3 regions of the Priestia sp. 53B2 genome follow, and region 2 is predicted to be linked to each of the others. Evidence: riboswitches for the same ligand, from Rfam matches in the RefSeq annotation. Region 2 holds a riboswitch; each other region holds the start of a gene.

Region 1 (6,144 bases), on a different contig from region 2:
GAGGTAATACTTGATAAGCAATAAATCCTAAGAAGATGACTAGAATTAAAACGATATTATAAAGCGGTAAGAAAATAGCATTTTTACGAAGCGAATCTGCACTTTTAGCAGTGAAAACACCTGTAGCAGCGTGGGCCCACATGAATAAAGCTAAAGCAGATACGAGTGATGCTGTAATAAACCATGGAATGCCTTTAGGTCCTTGTGTTGGGATCGTTAATAGCTGAGGTGCATCCTTTGCAACATTGTCGATCATGTTACCCCAGCTTCCAAAATGCATAATTGGCAGAGAAACAACCATAAATAACATAATCGCCCATACTAAAATATCTTTAATAATTGCCGTATATGTGGGACCTTTAATTCCGCTGAAAAAGGTATAAAGAGCCACAAGAAAGAATGAAAGAATAACGACAGCTTTTACGTTAATGTAGCCAGTTCCTGCAACGCGAAGAGTATCTTGAATACCGCTAAGCTGAAGATCAATATATGGAATGAGCATCAATACACCTACTATGGCAATTAAAGAGGAGAGAAATTTACTGCTAAAACGTTCTCTGGCATAATCAGCAAGCGTAGTAAGTTTGTGCTTTTTAGCAACAGTCCAAAGCTTTGGAAGAAAGAAGTATGAAATTAAAAAGGCTAAAACAGAGTAAGGAATGGCAAAAAATGCGATGCTTCCTCCCTGATAAGCTGTACTCGTAAGACCTAGGAATGTATAAGCGGTATATAAATCTGCTCCTACTAAAAGCCAGACGAGCAGGCTTCCAAAACGTCTTCCACCTACAGCCCACTCTTCAACTGAGCTTCTAGATGATTTGTCACGTCCCGCTATAAAGCCAATTGCGATAACGACAAGAACAATTGCTGATGTGATTAAAAGTGCGGTTAAATTTCCTTGCATTATTCAATGTCCCCCCAAGATTTTTGTAAACGATAAATAATAAATGTACACACAGGCGTTAAGAAGACCCATAAAAATAACCATAAATGCAAAAGAGGTAATCCAAAAATAATTGGATGAATGTTATTTACAAAAGGTAAAAAAGCGAATTGAGCAATAAATGGAATGATGAATAAAATAAAAATTATGAATTTTCTGTTCAATTTTACTCCTCCTACTAAAAATTTATCTAACAATGTTCACTATGATAGCAAGTCTGACATGGTAAAGCAATAAGTTTTTTGAAAATTTCGTTATAATCTATGGAAATTTTTTTAGAAAAACAAAAAAGAGCTTATGATGAGAGTATATTTGAAATGATTATGAAAGAAAAAAGGGGGATAATCTAAGCGAAGTTGCTCTTGAAGCAAAAAGGACAACGGAAAAGAAGAAATTTAGTTTTGACCGGGAAGTTTTTGTTATTTCGCTGAGATAAAGTATATTGCTATTGCATCATAAGAAAAGAATTTGTATGTTCAAATAGAGATTCATGGAAAGAATAAAACAGAGCAAATAAAAAAACTAGACAATAAGTGCTTGTCTAGTTCCACCACTCTGTCAATGGTCCTTTGTCGCCATAAACAGGATCTGTTGTAGGAATAGGTACTTGTGCAATTTCATCAAATACGTGAGGGCGATCAGTTTGTTTTCCTGTTCGTAAATTGTAATCCATACCCTCTGGATAAGCTCCAACCACTTTAAAATCAGCAGTTGACTGCAGACGCATATGCCCTGTGCCTGCAGGAAGTACGAGCACATCGCCAGCATGCACCACTATATTTTCCCCCATATGTCCACCTAGTTTTAAACGTGCAGATCCGTTAATTACACCTAGTGCTTCATGAGAATTGCTGTGGTAATGGTGAAAATCATATATGCCGCCTACCCAGCTATTTTTCCAGTCGTGAGAATTAAAAATGCTCTCCACTTTCTCTTTCTTACTAATAAATACGTGTTCATACAACAAAACTGGAAGACGAGGGTGATTTGGAATGGTTCCGTCGTCATCAAAATAAAGAACTTTTACATTTGCATAATTCATAAGCATCCCTCTAACAATCTTTTTTCGTAATTTTCCCTGTTTTTTGCTTGCGTAAACAGAGAAGTTTGCTCGAAGTACTTCATTTGTTGCGAAGTGCATGATATGTAGGTTTTAACGTTTTCCTAAAAGAAGTCTCCCACTTCAAGCGTAGCTAAGTGGTGGGCAGTTCACTTTAGTATCTTTTCTTCATATTGTATATAAGTAAAGGGTCTAGTGCAAGAATTCTATGGATATATAGCTGTTAATTCTTATTTTGTAAACGAATAATGTATATTGGTATAATTTTTAGAAGGTAATCTGCTCGTGGAGTAAAAGAATCAAATAATAGAAAAAGTTAGGATTTTAGTTCTTTTTATAATTAAAAAGAGATTTTTAGAAGATTAATTTGGAATTTTACGAATAATTTATTATTTTTAGAAAAGTAATGTAAACATTTTGTGTATTGAGTAATAGTAATGAATGTTATATACTGATAAAAAATATATTCCTATATGTGACTGGCGCAACATGGATGACCATGGGGGAGCATATAGCGTATAAGCCGCGCGCCTGGGCAAACACTTGAGAAAATTTCGCAAGTGTTTTTTTATTTTCCTAGGGAAGAGGAGTAGATTTGGATGAGCAATATGCAAAGGAAGATGGGAACATTTGCTTTAACCATGACAGGCATAGGTTCGATTATCGGTTCAGGATGGCTGTTTGGAGCATGGAAAGCAGCTCAAATTGCGGGACCCGCGGCTATTTTTTCATGGGTCATTGGAATGGTGGTTATTTTGACCATTGCTCTATCATATGCTGAACTGGGCGCGATGTTTCCACAAGCAGGGGGGATGGTCAAATATCCTCAGTATTCACACGGATCATTTATTGGTTTTTTGGCTGCTTGGGCTAACTGGATTTCAATCGCTTCAACGATAACAGTGGAGGCTATTGCATCTGTGCAATATATGAGTACTTGGCCGTGGAAATGGGCTCGCTGGACTCATGAATTAGTAGACAATGGCATTTTAACGTCCAAGGGGTTGGCAGTTGCGTCTTTGTTATTATTCGTTTACTTTTTTGTGAACTATTGGACGGTAAATCTCTTTGCTAAAGCAAACTCATTTATTACGATTGTTAAATTAATTATTCCTGGTTTAACGGCAGGGGCTTTATTTTTTGCTGGTTTTCATAGTGGAAACTTTTCAAGTGAGCATGGGGTAGCACCTTACGGATGGGCTAGTGTTTTAACGGCAGTGGCAACATCAGGTATTGTGTTTGCATTTAATGGGTTTCAAAGTCCTGTAAATATGGCAGGAGAAGCGAAATCACCTAATAAATCGATTCCGGTAGCTGTAATTAGTTCAATTTTTATTGCAGGAATTGTATACATTATATTGCAAATTGTCTTTATCGGAGCAGTAAGTCCGTCATCAATTGCTGATGGATGGAATCATTTGAATTTTAATTCTCCTTTTGCTGATTTAGCGATTGCGCTTGGAATTAACTGGCTAACAATTGTGTTATACGCAGATGCATTTGTTTCTCCTTCCGGCACAGGTGCTACATATACGGCAACTACTTCTAGAATGTTATACGGGATGCAGCAAAATGGATATTTGCCAAAGATATTTGGTACGCTTCATCCACTTTACAATGTCCCGCGCCCAGCTATGTGGCTAAATTTAGCAGCTTGCTTTTTGTTTCTCTTTTTATTTAGAGGATGGGGTGTCTTAGCAGAAGTGATCTCAGTAGCGACGCTTATCTCTTATATTATGGGCCCTGTAGCGCTTATAACATTAAGAAAAACGGCTTCACACTTTTACCGTCCATTTTATTTAAAAGGGGCATCATTTATTGCGCCATGCGGCTTCGTTTTTGCTTCCTTGACGCTTTATTGGGCAAGGTGGCCACTTACAGGTGAAGTGATCTTTATTATGGCAATTGGCCTGCCTGTTTATTTTTATTACCAAGCGAAAAATAAATGGGTGGGCTTTAAAAAAGAATTTTTAACCGGGGCTTGGATGCTTATCTATTTAGCGTGCATGATTTTTATTTCCTACATAGGAAGCGAAAAATTCGGAGGCAAAAATATTTTGCCTTTCGGATGGGATATGCTAGTGATTGCTTGCGTATCATTAGCTTTTTATTACTGGGGAATTAAAAGTGGCAAATCTAACCGATATATGAAAGAAGCTGAACAAATCAATCAAGAAAATTTTAAATCTAAATAAAAAAATACGAGCCTGTGCTCGTGTTTTTTTATTTAGGTGAGTGGAGAATTTAGACTTAGTTTTTATCAAAATATTGTAAAAAATATAGATTTTAAGGTTTGAGTATTTATACAGAGGGAACCTTTATTTGGGATAAAGTTCTAAAAAAACAAAATAAAGGGGATTAGGCAGCTGTGAAAAAAATGAATGTTTTGGCTTTGGCTTTTGTACTTATGCTAGTATTAGCGGCTTGTAACAGTTCTAAGGAAACGGGAGGATCCACTTCGGCTAAAAATAAGACGATTGAGGCATACATTGACAGCGCTTCTTATATTTTAGTAGATAGTGATGAAGGAGCTACAAGTGAAGAAAAAGGGCTGTTGAAAGTTGATTTAAAAGTGAAAAATGTATCCAAAAACAGTATATCTTTATCGGATTATGACGGTGTGTATTTATACGAAGGAGATGAACAGCTGTCTCCAAAAACGGGAGTGAACAGTCGTGAGCTTGGACTAGAAAGCAGTGCATTTGACAAGATTGGCGCTGGAAAGCAAAAAAATTTAACGTTTGTCTTTGAAGTCAAAAAAGATAAAAAGTACAAAATTGGGCTTCAGCCCAAATCATCTGATTATGATGAAGAAATTGACGAAGTGACCTTAACACTGGATACGAAAAAATACGCGAAAAGCTATAATAAGCTGCAAGACCCAGAAAAAGCTCTGCAAGCTTATACAGAAGTCCTTTACTTAAACAAAGAAAACGTAGACTATGATAAATATGTAACAGCAGACAAAACAGCTGTCATAGAAGAACAGAAAAAAGCGTTTAATGAGGAATTAAAAGGTGCGTTTTCTAACGGTTTAACCGACAAAGCAAAAAAAGATTTTTTTAACATGTATAAAGATGTTTTAAAAGAAAAAGCAAGTGTGAAAACAAATGTGATTGCGAATGCAAATAATAAAGCCGTAGTAGAAGTGGAGTACACTACTCTTAATTTATCAGACTTATATTCGTACGTATCGCAACTTAAGCGAGCGTATACAGATGAAACGAAAGATTACGATACAGAACACTCTGAAGAGTTTGCGGCTTCTAAATTCAAAGATATTGTAAATGAATTAGAAACGAAAGAAGGAAGTCGTCCCCTACGAATTTTTATGGTGAAAGAAGATGGGAAATGGACTGTAAAGTCAAGTGACCTATACAGTGATTCTTTAGGTAAAACGTTTGGGTCAAGCTATATTCGATAGACAAAAAAGAGAAGAATTTTTCTTCTCTTTTTTGTTTTCTGTAAATAAATCAACGAGTTTTTTGTAAAGCTAAATTTATCAAAATATGCTAGTATAGGTTCATTCATTCTTTTATTCTTATTATGATAGGCATCAATGGAGGTTCTTACTAATGAAAGCAAATTATTGTAAAGATACAAAGGCTGTTCGAACGAGCCGCATTTTTCCTAATGATATTAATAATCACAATACGTTATTTGGCGGAAAGTTAATGAGTGATATTGATATGATTGCGTCCATTTCAGCTTATCGTCACAGTCGTACAGAGTGTGTGACAGCTTCAGCAGACTCTATTCATTTTCTGCACCCTATTACGCCTCAGGATTCTGTATGTTTGGAGTCATACGTATCATGGACAGGTCGTTCATCCATGGAAGTGTTTGTGAAAGTGATTAAAGAAAATTTAAAAACCGGGGAGCGTCAAATTGCAGCGACATCATTTTTAACTTTTGTGGCAATGGATGATGATGGAAAGCCCCGTGCAGTACCGGAGCTTATTCCAGAAACAGAAGAAGAAAAATACCTGTTTCAAACGGGGGCAGATCGCGCTGCCACGCGTAAACAAGTGCGTAAAAAAAGCAATGAACTAGCCTCGGTATTGGATTTAGGACAACCTTGGTAGCATAAAAGAGAGGCCGAGACAAAAGTATTTTAGCTCAAATGAAAAACGAACCAGTG
Region 2 (6,144 bases):
TTGAGTGAGTTTGTAACAACTACCCTTAATAACAATATGCTGAGTCTAGAGATGTCTCCTGTCTTTTCTAAAATGGAGGTTCAAGTACTTCAACAGCTTACTCAGATGTTTGGTTTAGGAAAAAATGCTGGCGGAGTTATAACAAGTGGTGGTAGCCTTGCTAATCTTCAGGCCCTAGCAGTTGCACGGAATTCTATCCTTCAAGTAAAAGAGAACGGACTAACTTCTTTAACAAAGCAACCTGTCATTTTGGTTTCAGAAGCAAGCCATACTTCTTTACATAAGGCTGCAATGCTACTAGGGTTAGGCACATCTAGTGTCATTCCTGTAAAAAGTAATCCTAATTCTCAAATGGATACGACAGATTTAGAAACAAAGATTACTACTCTTATTCAAGAAGGAAAGCAACCTTTTGCAGTTGTAGCTACGGCAGGAACGACTGTTACAGGTAGTATTGATCCTCTACTGCCTATATCAGAAATAACAGCGAAATACGGAATGTGGTTTCATGTAGATGCAGCCTATGGTGGAGCACTTGTCTTTTCAAAAAAACATAAGACACTTCTCTCTGGGATTGAACAAGCAGATTCGATTACATTCAATCCACAAAAATGGATGTATGTCGCCAAAACATGTGCAATGGTTTTATTTAAAAACCATCATTTGTTAGAAACAGATTTTCGCATTTCAGCACCTTACATGAATGAAACAGACTTTACTAATTTGGGAGAAATAAGCGTTCAAGGTACTCGACATGCCGATATCCTCAAGTTATATCTATCTCTTCAGCATATTGGTCTAAAGGGATATGAAGATTTAATAAATCGAGGTTTCACACTCGTTGAAGAATTTACAAGAGAAGTAAAGAAACGATCTTATTTGGAGCTATCAGGTGAATCAGATACTAATATATGTTGTTTTAGACTACGTTTGAACGAGTATGACCAAAAACATCAAGATCAATTAAATCTTAAGTTGCAACAATATTTATTAAAAGATCAACATGTGTTTTTATCCTTACCTACGTATAGAGGAAAGCGTTGGTTGAGGGCAGTTTTATTAAATCCTTTTATCTCGCCTTCAACTATCCAACAAATCTTTAAACAGATTGATGACTTTTATAGTGAGCATTGTATGGAACATCCACTCTTGAAGTGAAAATGTTTTTTATAATCACTAAAGAATGAATTAATTATGTTTGGTGCCTACCTTATGTAAACTAGCATTCCTGTTTGAAATTACTTGGTGTCTTGAAATAAAAAAGTCCCCTTGATATGATGCAGAAGGTCATGGCCATGACTTCAATTCATCATTCAAGGAGGACTCTTATGAATTGTACTCAAAACGAAAAGTTGAATCAAGTTACACCCCATACACTGATTGTCGGGGTAGATATTGCTAAATTCAAGCATGTGGCTCGAGCACAAGATGATCGTGGAAAGATCCTTGGGAAAGCTCTAACCTTCACGAATACAAAAGAAGGATTTGATGCGTTCTTTGCCTGGTTGGAAGAGATGCAACACAAACATGAGAAAGCCGATGTTCTAGTTGGTATGGAACCTACCGGTCATTACTGGTTAAATCTCGCCTATTCACTAAAGGAGAGACTTGTCTCCTTCGGAGTCGCTAATCCTCTGCACGTTAAGCGAAGTAAAGAACTCGACGATAACTCTCCAACGAAAAACGATATCAAGGATGCTAGAGTTATCGCTCAGCTAATAAAAGATGGTCGATTTTCTTATCCTCGCTTACCAATGAATCAGGATGCAGAAGTAAAGGCAGGAATTACAATCAGAAACCAAATTGTAGGTGATTTACAAGCTCTACAAGGACGGATTCACAATTGGTTAGATAAGTATTTTCCAGAGTTTTTAACCGTTTTTAAAGACTGGAGTGGAAAGATGGCGTTGGCCACGCTAGAACATATTCCTCTTCCAGTTCAACTTAATCAAACAACACCCGAAAGGGTGGCAGAAATATGGTCCACTTACGGAGGCGTACAACGCCCAAGTCATAAACGAATACAGCGACTTCAAGAGGCTGCTGGACGTTCAGTAGGGTTGACGGTTGGACTACAGATGGCACAACGAGAAATAGCCATAAATATCAAACGATATAAGATGCTTAAAGAAGAACTACATGCATTAGAAAAGCAATTGGAAGACCTTGTACTGACCCTGCCGGGTATTGCTGAAATGCTGACTGTACCTTTGGAAGCTTAACCTTTGTCCATTAAAAATGAAGCACGGAGTATTTGGGATAAAACAGACTTTCAGGCATTTGACCTTGCAAACTAGCATTACCCAACTCTATCTCATAGATAGATTGAACGAAGGAATGTAGGCGCTAAGACGCTAAGAGACATGGGAGATTTCATCGCTATGAGACATATAGAGATCCATTGTGCGACCATATGTATGTCTCCATCTTTTTTTAAAATAATGAAAAAAGAATAGCGAAGCTATTCCCCTTAGTACCAGTTTCTTATAAAAATGAGAATATAAGGTGTGAAATAGACATAAAAAATTTTTTTATATTTTATATTCCCCCTATAAACCCTTGATATTACTCAGTTTATAGAGGGAGCTCCGTATATGATATACAATAAAAAAAGAAAAATTTGGCTAAATCTATTGTTAAAATTAATATTATTATGTAAAATTTTCTTATAAAACAGACTATGTGTTACTGGCGTAAACATGGAGGACCATGAGGAAGCACATAGATAACGGCCGTACGCCTGGGCAAAGTATTTGAACATGAGTTCAAATACTTTTTTTATTTAGAAGGGAGATTTTTAAGTGAAAGAAATTTGTTTACGATACGGGATGAATCCAAATCAAAGTAAAGCTAAAGTTCAGAATGCTGAAAACATGCCTATTAAAATCTTAAATGGAGAAGCGAGTTATATTAACTTTCTAGATGCATTAAACGCTTTTCAACTGGTCCGGGAGCTTCGACAGGCTACTAGTCAACCTGCAGCTGCATCTTTTAAACATGTAAGTCCAGCAGGTGCAGCTGTGTACTCTCCACTAAATAAGACACTTACTGAATCCTATTTTGTTGAAGGCTTAGACCTGTCTCCTTTAGCTATTGCTTATGCAAGAGCGCGTGGGACAGATAGGATGTCTTCATTTGGAGATTGTGCTGCTTTTAGTGATGAAGTTGATATAACTGTAGCTAATCTCCTCAAAACAGAGGTTTCTGATATAATTGTTGCACCAAGCTACACTCAAGAAGCATTAGAGATTTTGAAACAGAAAAAGAAGGGAAAATATCTAATTTTAGAGATTGATCCCAACTATGTGCCTGACTCAATTGAAAAAAGAACGGTATTTGGAATTACTCTAGAACAGCAAAGAAATGATGTACAGATTGGGAAAGAAGTTTTTAATCATATTGTTACGACTCAATATAGTATTCCTGACAATGCAAAGAGAGATCTTCTTGTTGCTCTTATTACATTGAAATATACACAATCAAACTCTATTTGTTTCGCTTTAGATGGTCAAACAATTGGAATTGGTGCTGGACAACAGTCCCGTATTCATTGTACAAGGTTAGCAGCTGAAAAAGCTGATAAATGGTGGTTAAGACAACATCCAAGGGCCCTTAATATGAAGTTCAGAGAAGGCATTTCTCGTGTAGAAGTCAATAATGCGATTGATGGATGGTTGAATGATGATATTACTGAGGTAGAAAATGAACAATGGAAACAATGTTTTCAGGAGGTTCCTGCTAGGCTAAGTAAGAGTGAAAAACAGGAATGGTTAAAAAGATTAAAAGACGTTTCCTATGCATCCGATGCTTTTTTACCGTTCCGTGATAATATTGATCGTGCGGCTCAAAGTGGCGTTAAATATGTGGTTCAAACAGGGAATTCTTTACGAGACGATCAAGTTACACACGCAGCAAATGAATATGGAATGGTCATGGCACATTCAGGCATACGTGTATTTCATCATTGAGCTATGAATAAATATAATTAATCAAAAAGAGCCACCCCCTTAGGTCTTGGCTCTTTTTTATACTGTTTCCGATAAGCAACATCTTGTCGCACCATAATATAATTTTATAGGAAGCTTTCACTTAATTGCTTCTGTACAAATTCATTTATATGTTGCAAAGCCAGATGAGCTGACAGTTTCTTGTAATTATCTGAAAATGGATCCATAAATCCATGAGATCCTTCAAAACTTTTCACTTGCAAAAACGAATATCTTTTTTTCCTTAACACGTCTACTAGTTTATGAATATCGAATGCTTTTTCTTTATTTGCAAATATAAGTAATGTAGGACATGTAGGCTCAACATCTACATAATCTCGGATACGAGATCCATAGCAACCTATTACAAAGTCACATATCTTATTTTCACTACATAACCATGCTATTGTTGCCCCAACACTAAATCCAATGACTCCGACTCTCCTATATTGTTGCTTTAGTTCGGCTATGACTTGATTAATTTGTTGCACTCCCTTTTCAAATCCAACATTTTGAGTGAAATTTTCATAAGCAAATTCTTCTTCACTATACGAATAAGGAATTTCTTTATGTAATAGATTAGGGCATATTATATCTATTCCTAATTTTGATAATATCTCCTTCATATATTTCATATGTTCGTTAACTCCGTATATTTCATGAACTAGTACAATAGCCATATTATGATTCTTCATCATAATCCTCCTATCAAGACGCTTTATATTTAGTTTATATACAATTCAGTTTTATTTCTACTTCCCATACAGTGTATTATTGGGGCTATGACATAACAACCCTAGAGTAATAACTCCAGGGTTGTTATTGTAATGATTACTTAGTAGGAAACACTTACCTAAAGGTAAGTACCTGTACTGAAAGTGCGTACTTACATATCTGTAGTGGGAGTTTTATAATCAAAATGTAATTAATATTAAGGAGGAATAATTTTGAAAACTCTTGTTATCGTAACACATCCAAGCTTAGAAACATCAGTTATTAATAAGAACTGGGTAGAAGAACTCAAAAAATATTCAGAAAAATATACAATTCACGAATTATATAAAGTTTACCCTAATGGCAACATAGACGTGGAAAAAGAACAAACCTTGATTGAAACTCATGGAAATCTAGTTTTTCAGTTTCCTGTATATTGGTTTAATTGTCCACCTCTTTTAAAAAAATGGATGGATGATGTTTTAACTTATGGATGGGCCTATGGTTCAACAGGAGAGAAATTAAAGAATCGTAAAGTTGCTTTTGCTGTGTCTGCAGGGATTAAAAAAGAAGACTATAGTGATAATGGAAGATATCAATATACACTTGAAGAAGTATTGGTTCCGTTTAAAACCACAGCTCTGTATTGCAACGCAGATTATCGTTCGTTCTTTGCTTTTTATGGAGCAGAATATGAACCTTCTGCAAGTGAAGTGAAAAAAAGTGCCCAAGATTATTTCAATTTTATTGAAAACCTATAAGAAGTAGTTTTATCTATTGTTGTACAGCCTCCAAAGCTGACAAATTGTTTTTCTCCCCCCACTCACACATCATATCTAACAAGGGAATAAGGGAAAGACCACGTTCAGATAATGAATACTCAACTTTTGGAGGTATTTGTGGAAATTCCTTACGTATAATAAGACCATCTCTCTCAAGATCTTTTAACATAACGCTTAACGTTTTATAGGAAATGGTACCGATACATCGTTTCAACTCATTATGTCGCATAACCTTATTTTCAGCTAGCCAATACATAATGATCATTTTATATTTACCACCTATTAAAGACAACGTATATCCAAAACCAGTGTTTTTTAGTTCTACACCAGTTGGAACACAGGTTTCACTCATAGGTTCCACTCTCCTTCTGATAAGTCAGTATGTAATATAAAGATGTATACTTTATAATTATATTTTAACAGAAATGATGCCTTTATTCAGCTTGTATATTAGTTATCGTAATCATCTTAATCAGGGTTCTGGGAATAAAAAACAGCCTTCTAACGGCTGTTTTTTATTCCTATGAAAGTTTTTAATTGGTTTAAAAAATAATTTTTCTTGCTTCTTTTAACGTAATAAATCTGTTACCTAGCATATTATTATGGTGTTCTACTCCGGGGTAGCTTTTTTTATTGAATACGGATAAGCGACATTATGGTAC
Region 3 (6,144 bases), on a different contig from region 2:
CAATTTAAACAAAGGGAGAAATCAAAAGAAACAAATGAAACAAATGAAATATATGAAAGATAGAAACATAACTATGTACATACACGCTGTTAATATGAAGTGCAGAATCTTTGGAGGCCTATATGCAAGAATATATTTTTTATCTTCCCTATTTTAAATCAGCGGGGAAGACCGTAGCAGTTACAAATAAAAATGGAGAAAACGTCGGACAGCTTAAGAGAATGCATAAAAATATGTGGACGAGAAGTATTGATTTTTTAACTCGTGATGGACTTCCAGTGTTAGATTCTATCTCTTGGTTTCCTATCTTTTCCTGCGGCTTAAAGGTACATTTACAAGTTCAATGGGAAGGAAGAACGGTGCTTATTGATCACGTGAAAAAACACCGGTGGGTGATAAAAGAAAATGGAAAAACAGTGGGGGATCTATTAGGTAAAGGAATAATTAAAAACGAAGGAGAACAAGAAATTAGATGGGGAAATAACGTCTACATGTTAAGCAGTCATGAAGCCGTAGAGGAAGCTTGTATTTTTAATCAAAAAAGAGAAAAAGTCGCAGAGTTTAAATCAGACCTTTTTCATTTTAAAGAAGGCAAACACTCAATAAGAGTAATAGAAGAACTGCCCGTACCCATTTTTATCGCTTCTTACTATATAACTAATTTTATTATGCCATACATATAATCAGGCGCAGAATGATTCTGCGCCTGATTTTTATATCATGATTTTACAAATATCATTTGTGAATTCAACGGGATCACTAATAGATAAGCCTTCAATTAGAAGAGCTTGGTTATATAATAAATTTATATAAAGGTCTAATTTCCCTTTATCACTTTCAAATGCATCTTTTAAAGAAGCGAATACATCATGATTTACGTTAATTTCTAACACTTTCTCTGCTTTTACATGCTGATTGTCAGGCATAGCACTTAAAATTTTCTCCATTTCAATCGTTACTTCACCATCAGCTGATAAGCAAACGGGATGTGTTTTTAAACGTTTAGAAGCGCGCACATCTCCTACTTTTCCCGCCAAAGCTTTTTTCATATAGTCAAATAGCTCTTTACTCTCTTTTTCCTCAGACTCATTGAGCTGTTCTTCTTCTGTTTCAATCCCTAAGTCACTGCTTGAAACAGATTTAAATTCTTTTTCTTCGTACACCATTAACATTTTAATCGCAAATTCATCGATATCTTCTGTAAAATACAGAATTTCGTACCCTTTATCTGCAACCAATTCTGCTTGAGGAAGCTTTTCAATTCGGTCGTACGATTCGCCTGATGCATAATAGATATACTTTTGATCCTCAGGCATGCGCGATACATACTCATCTAGTGTTACGAGCTTTTTCTCTGTAGAAGAATAGAATAAAAGCAGGTCTTTTAATACGTCTTTGTTGCTGCCAAAGTCACTGTAAACGCCGTACTTCAGCTGGCGGCCAAAAGATTCATAAAACTTCTCGTACTTTTCACGTTTGTTTTTAAGCAAGCTTTTTAATTCATTTTTGATTTTCTTGCCGATGTTTTTGGCAATCAGCTGAAGCTGGCGGTCTTGCTGCAAAATTTCACGTGAAATATTAAGAGATAAATCTTCAGAATCTACCATACCTTTTACAAAGCTAAAGTAATCTGGAAGAAGATCTGCACATTTATTCATAATTAAGACGCCGTTTGAATACAGTTCAAGTCCTTTTTCAAATTCTTTTGAGTAGTAATCAAACGGACTATTTTCTGGAATAAATAAAATGGCATTGTAGCGAATCGTTCCATCCACATTAATATGAAGGTGAGTGAGCGGTTTATCAAATCCGTAGCGCTTTTCTGAATAAAACTGCTCATAGTCTTCTGAAGTCAATTCATTTTTGCTTTTCTTCCAGATCGGTACCATACTGTTGATAACTTGCTCTTCTGTATAATCTTCTAGCTCGTTATCAGAACCTTCTTTAGGACGTTTTTCCGTTATGTCCATTTTAATCGGGTAGCGGATAAAGTCTGAATACTTTTTAATGATCCCTTTTAAACGATACTCTTCTAGATACTCATCATATGTTTCATCTTCTGTATTTTCTTTCATTTTTAAAATGATTTGAGTTCCAACCGTTTCTTTTTCGCAAGGTTCGATTGTATAACCATCAGCACCAGTAGATTCCCATCTATAGGCTTCATCGCTGCCTAATGCTTTACTAATCACCGTTACGACATCTGCCACCATAAACGCTGCGTAAAACCCAACGCCGAATTGGCCAATAATGGTGTGCCCGTTCTTTGTTTCATTTTCGTTTTTAAACGCAAGAGAACCGCTTCTCGCAATTGTGCCCAAGCTGCTTTCAAGCTCTTCTTGCGTCATGCCAATTCCAGTATCCGTAATGGTTAAGGTACGGTTAGTTTTATCTGGTGTTACTTTTATGTAATAGCTTTCTTTGTTAAAACGCAAGGAGTCGTCTGTTAAAGCTTTGTAATAAATTTTATCGATTGCATCGCTTGAATTTGACAGAAGCTCTCTCAAAAATACTTCTTTTTGAGAATAGATGGAATTAATCATCATCTCTAATAATCGCTTTGATTCGGCTTTGAATTCTTTTTTTGACATAAGAAGTTCTCCTTTCCAAATAGGGCTTATAAAACAATTAGCACTTGATTGGATAGAGTGCTAATCACTCTTCTTATTTAACATGTATTAGGGTATTTGTCAATATATTAGGAGATTCACTAAAGAGATTAAAAATTAGACTGAAAAAAGCAAACTTTTAAAAAAAGGTTGAACGTTCTGAAAGAGTTTGCTAGAATATACTTAATTTCAAAGACTATATGTGACTGGCGAAACGCGGATAACCGTGAGGAAGCATATAGTGACGTAGCCGTTCGCCTGGGCAGAGGTAAGGGATTAATACATATCTCTTACCTCTTTCTGTTTAGGGGGAGAGGATATAGAAGTTACCAAACATGTAGGCTAAAAAACCAGACTTTTAAAAAAATTAAAAATGAAGTTCCTTTATCCAAGGGTAAAAACATGTAAAACTACGATGATAATCAGAGGAGAGTACAAAATGAGCACATTAACATTAGAAAAAGTACAAACAATCAAAACATTAAACAACATTGCACAAAAAGGTCTAAATGTTTTTAATCAAGAAGGTTATCAAATTGACAACGACAGCGAAAATCCAGATGCGATTGTCGTGCGTAGCTTTAACATGCACAGCATGGCGTTTGACCAAAATTTAAAAGCTATTGCACGCGCTGGAGCAGGGGTTAATAATATACCGGTGGACGCTTGCACGGAGCAAGGTATCGTTGTATTTAATACGCCAGGAGCTAATGCAAACGCAGTAAAAGAAATGGTTTTAACTACAATTATGGCTTCTTCTCGTAACTTATTTGCTGGAGTTGAATGGACAAAAGGGTTAGATGGCCAAGGTGATCAAATTCCTAAGTTAGTTGAAGCAGGCAAAAAACAGTTTGTTGGAAAAGAAATCAAAGGTAAAACGTTAGGCGTTATTGGTTTAGGTGCAATTGGTGCTCTTGTAGCAAACGATGCGCTTGATTTAGATATGGACGTAATTGGCTTTGATCCATTCATTTCTGTTAATACAGCTTGGAATTTGTCTCGCAACGTACAGCGTGCAATGTCTCTAGAAGAACTATTTGCAGCATCTGACTATATTACGGTTCACGTTCCGTTAACGGACGATACGAAAGGTGTTTTCAATAAAGAAACGTTTAGCATCATGAAACCAGATGTTCATATTTTGAACTTCTCACGCGGTGAGCTTGTAAACGAAGAAGATATGAAAGCTGCTCTTGAAAGTGGAAAAGTTGGTCGATACATTACAGATTTCCCAAATCAAAATGTCTTAAACATGAAAAATGTTGTGCCAATTCCTCATTTAGGCGCATCAACTCAAGAATCAGAAGAAAACTGTGCGGTAATGGCAGCACGTCAAGTGAAAAATTTCTTAGAAACAGGAAACGTTAAAAATTCAGTGAACTTCCCGAATGCATCTCTTCCTTACACTGGGAAAAAACGCGTAGCTGCTTTCCATCACAACGTGCCGAATATGGTAGGACAACTTACGCAAGTATTCTCAAACTACAATTTAAACATCGCAGATATGGTGAACAGAAGCCGCGGTGAATACGCGTATACAATGATCGATATTGACAATCAAGTAAGTGACGAGATTGTGCCTGAGCTAGAAGAAAACATTGGTCAAATTGAAGGAATTATTACAAGTCGTATTATCTAATTTAGTTACCATCATATTTTAGTGTTTCAGCCCTAACTTTTCTAAGTTAGGGCTGTTTTTACATGGTGTTTATCTTCATATCGTTTCCTTCATTCCCATAGCATATAGAAATACCTTTAAAGAGGTGAACGTTTTGTCAGGAGAAATGATAGGAATTTTGATAGGGTCGCTCATCGCGCTGGCAGGAACATTCATTACGTCTGTCGTAGCTATAGCGATGTCGAAAGAGCAATACAAACAAGAGCTTCGCAAAGCATTTATCCAAAAGAAAGTTGATGCCTATACTCATGTGTGTCAAGTTATTCTATCTATAAAAAATGATTTACTGACAATAACCGTTTCTTCAGCCGGATTAAACTGGACGGCTCAATCTATTAACAAACTAGCAGATGTGTGTATTACGGAAGGACTATGGATTGATGAAGAAGACAGCAAAAAGCTGGAGGTTCTGCAGAAGCAGCTTTCAAAGTTTGTATTTGATGAAATAGAACTGTCTAGACATGATATCCTCACAACCTGTTATGAAATTGTTGAATATTGTGAAAAAAAGGTAAGGATTCTTCATTGTATGACTACAAAAGAATAGGTGATTACTACTTTAAGAAGTGATAGTAGAAGTATTAAAAAAGAATCGGAATATAAAATCAAAAAACAATTCGTTTATACACCAGCAGTCGACGAGGGCATTAATAAGGAAAAGGCTAAGAGGAAATTTTATTTTGTAAAAGCGATAGGAAAAGATAGGCTCCGTACCGAGTCTATCTTTTTGTGTTTATATAAAGATTAAAGATATTTATAAATGCATGTGTCCACGCATTTATAGAAAAACCTTATAAGATAATATAGTACAGAAAGGAGATGATTGTATGTCGAATTATGAGTCGAGCAAACCGTATATTAAAGCCGTTAATATACCTAATCCTTTATATCAATCTTTAAAAGGAGACTATTTTGTTGGACAAACTGTGCCTATTCGTGTTGGTGGAAATAGAAATGCTTGGGGAGGGTTAGTTAACCCTTCAGGCTCCGGAGTAGGTTTATTTGTAGATGCTTTTACTATCACTAACTATTCCAACGAACCTTTTACTGCTGAAATTTGGTTTAATTCTATCCCGCCTGGAAAAGGAACAACTTCAGATAATGTGAATCCAGCAAATACTACAATACGTTCAAAGCCAAAAGGGAAAATTAAATTTGCAGAAATGGTAAAAAGCTTTCCTGCTAAGAGGGTAAACGTATTTAACCGTGTTGTTCCGCCGAAAAGTACATTAGTAAGTGATGAAGACGGCAAATTTATCTTTCCAAACAACGGTTCATACGTTATTTTCCTAATTTCTCCGGGAGATAAAGAAATTAAAGCTGAAATTGCATATGGATGGTTTGAGAAAAAGCGTAAGAAGGACTGTTAACTGAATAGGTCTTAGCGATTGTATAAGAAGTGTATGAGCTATTTCACATTTAATACAGTTCTTAACAAACAGTAAGTGTCTATAAAAAGAACTTTGCAGCAGCATACAAAGTTCTTTTTTATAGCTTGCGTTTTTTCGTTCGATTGTGGATATCACCAAAAAAAACAAAGCAAGTAAAAGTATAATTCCAACTACACAAGCGATTTGAATGATATTTAAAAATGTTGCTGACTAAAGGATTAAAGCGATAATACATAAAACTAAGCCACCTATTACCTAGTACAATAGCAAAACACATAACACTATATAAAAAACAAGGCCGTATTTTTTATATAGCATCAGGGAGGAAAGCAAAAAGACGACTGTTATAGAACAAATGCCACATACAGCTGATATACTAATCACTTCTTTGTAGAATGAAATAACCTTTTTGTCCAGGGTATAAGTATGCTTAACATCTCACGTTAATGTCTAAATTCACATTATC

What was found. A riboswitch is a leader RNA that binds a small molecule or an ion and turns the genes downstream of it on or off. The one in region 2 is predicted to bind ZMP and ZTP.
Region 1: it holds a riboswitch for ZMP and ZTP, as region 2 does, so the genes downstream of both, ACN6NE_RS15060 (APC family permease) here and ACN6NE_RS20420 (phosphoribosylaminoimidazolecarboxamide formyltransferase) in region 2, are expected to answer to the same signal.
Region 3: it holds a riboswitch for ZMP and ZTP, as region 2 does, so the genes downstream of both, ACN6NE_RS23485 (phosphoglycerate dehydrogenase) here and ACN6NE_RS20420 (phosphoribosylaminoimidazolecarboxamide formyltransferase) in region 2, are expected to answer to the same signal.

The regions. Positions count from the first base shown of each region.
Region 1 is NZ_JBLZXA010000020.1:169,840-175,983, forward strand. Features, by position in the region: gene ACN6NE_RS15045 (sodium:solute symporter family protein) at 1-904, opposite strand, end outside; gene ACN6NE_RS15050 (DUF3311 domain-containing protein) at 904-1,107, opposite strand; gene ACN6NE_RS15055 (cupin domain-containing protein) at 1,485-2,084, opposite strand; ZMP/ZTP riboswitch at 2,469-2,547, shown strand; gene ACN6NE_RS15060 (APC family permease) at 2,603-4,198, shown strand; gene ACN6NE_RS15065 (DUF5105 domain-containing protein) at 4,381-5,427, shown strand; gene ACN6NE_RS15070 (acyl-CoA thioesterase) at 5,579-6,088, shown strand.
Region 2 is NZ_JBLZXA010000025.1:24,720-30,863, reverse strand. Features, by position in the region: gene ACN6NE_RS20430 (pyridoxal phosphate-dependent decarboxylase family protein) at 1-1,158, shown strand, start outside; gene ACN6NE_RS20425 (IS110 family transposase) at 1,329-2,222, shown strand; ZMP/ZTP riboswitch at 2,675-2,753, shown strand; gene ACN6NE_RS20420 (phosphoribosylaminoimidazolecarboxamide formyltransferase) at 2,802-3,968, shown strand; gene ACN6NE_RS20415 (dienelactone hydrolase family protein) at 4,073-4,681, opposite strand; gene ACN6NE_RS20410 (NAD(P)H-dependent oxidoreductase) at 4,934-5,461, shown strand; gene ACN6NE_RS20405 (winged helix-turn-helix transcriptional regulator) at 5,475-5,834, opposite strand.
Region 3 is NZ_JBLZXA010000027.1:583,089-589,232, forward strand. Features, by position in the region: gene ACN6NE_RS23470 (DUF817 domain-containing protein) at 1-63, shown strand, start outside; gene ACN6NE_RS23475 (tubby C-terminal domain-like protein) at 123-683, shown strand; gene htpG (molecular chaperone HtpG) at 714-2,591, opposite strand; ZMP/ZTP riboswitch at 2,802-2,880, shown strand; gene ACN6NE_RS23485 (phosphoglycerate dehydrogenase) at 3,049-4,248, shown strand; gene ACN6NE_RS23490 (hypothetical protein) at 4,373-4,834, shown strand; gene ACN6NE_RS23495 (DUF6143 family protein) at 5,115-5,657, shown strand.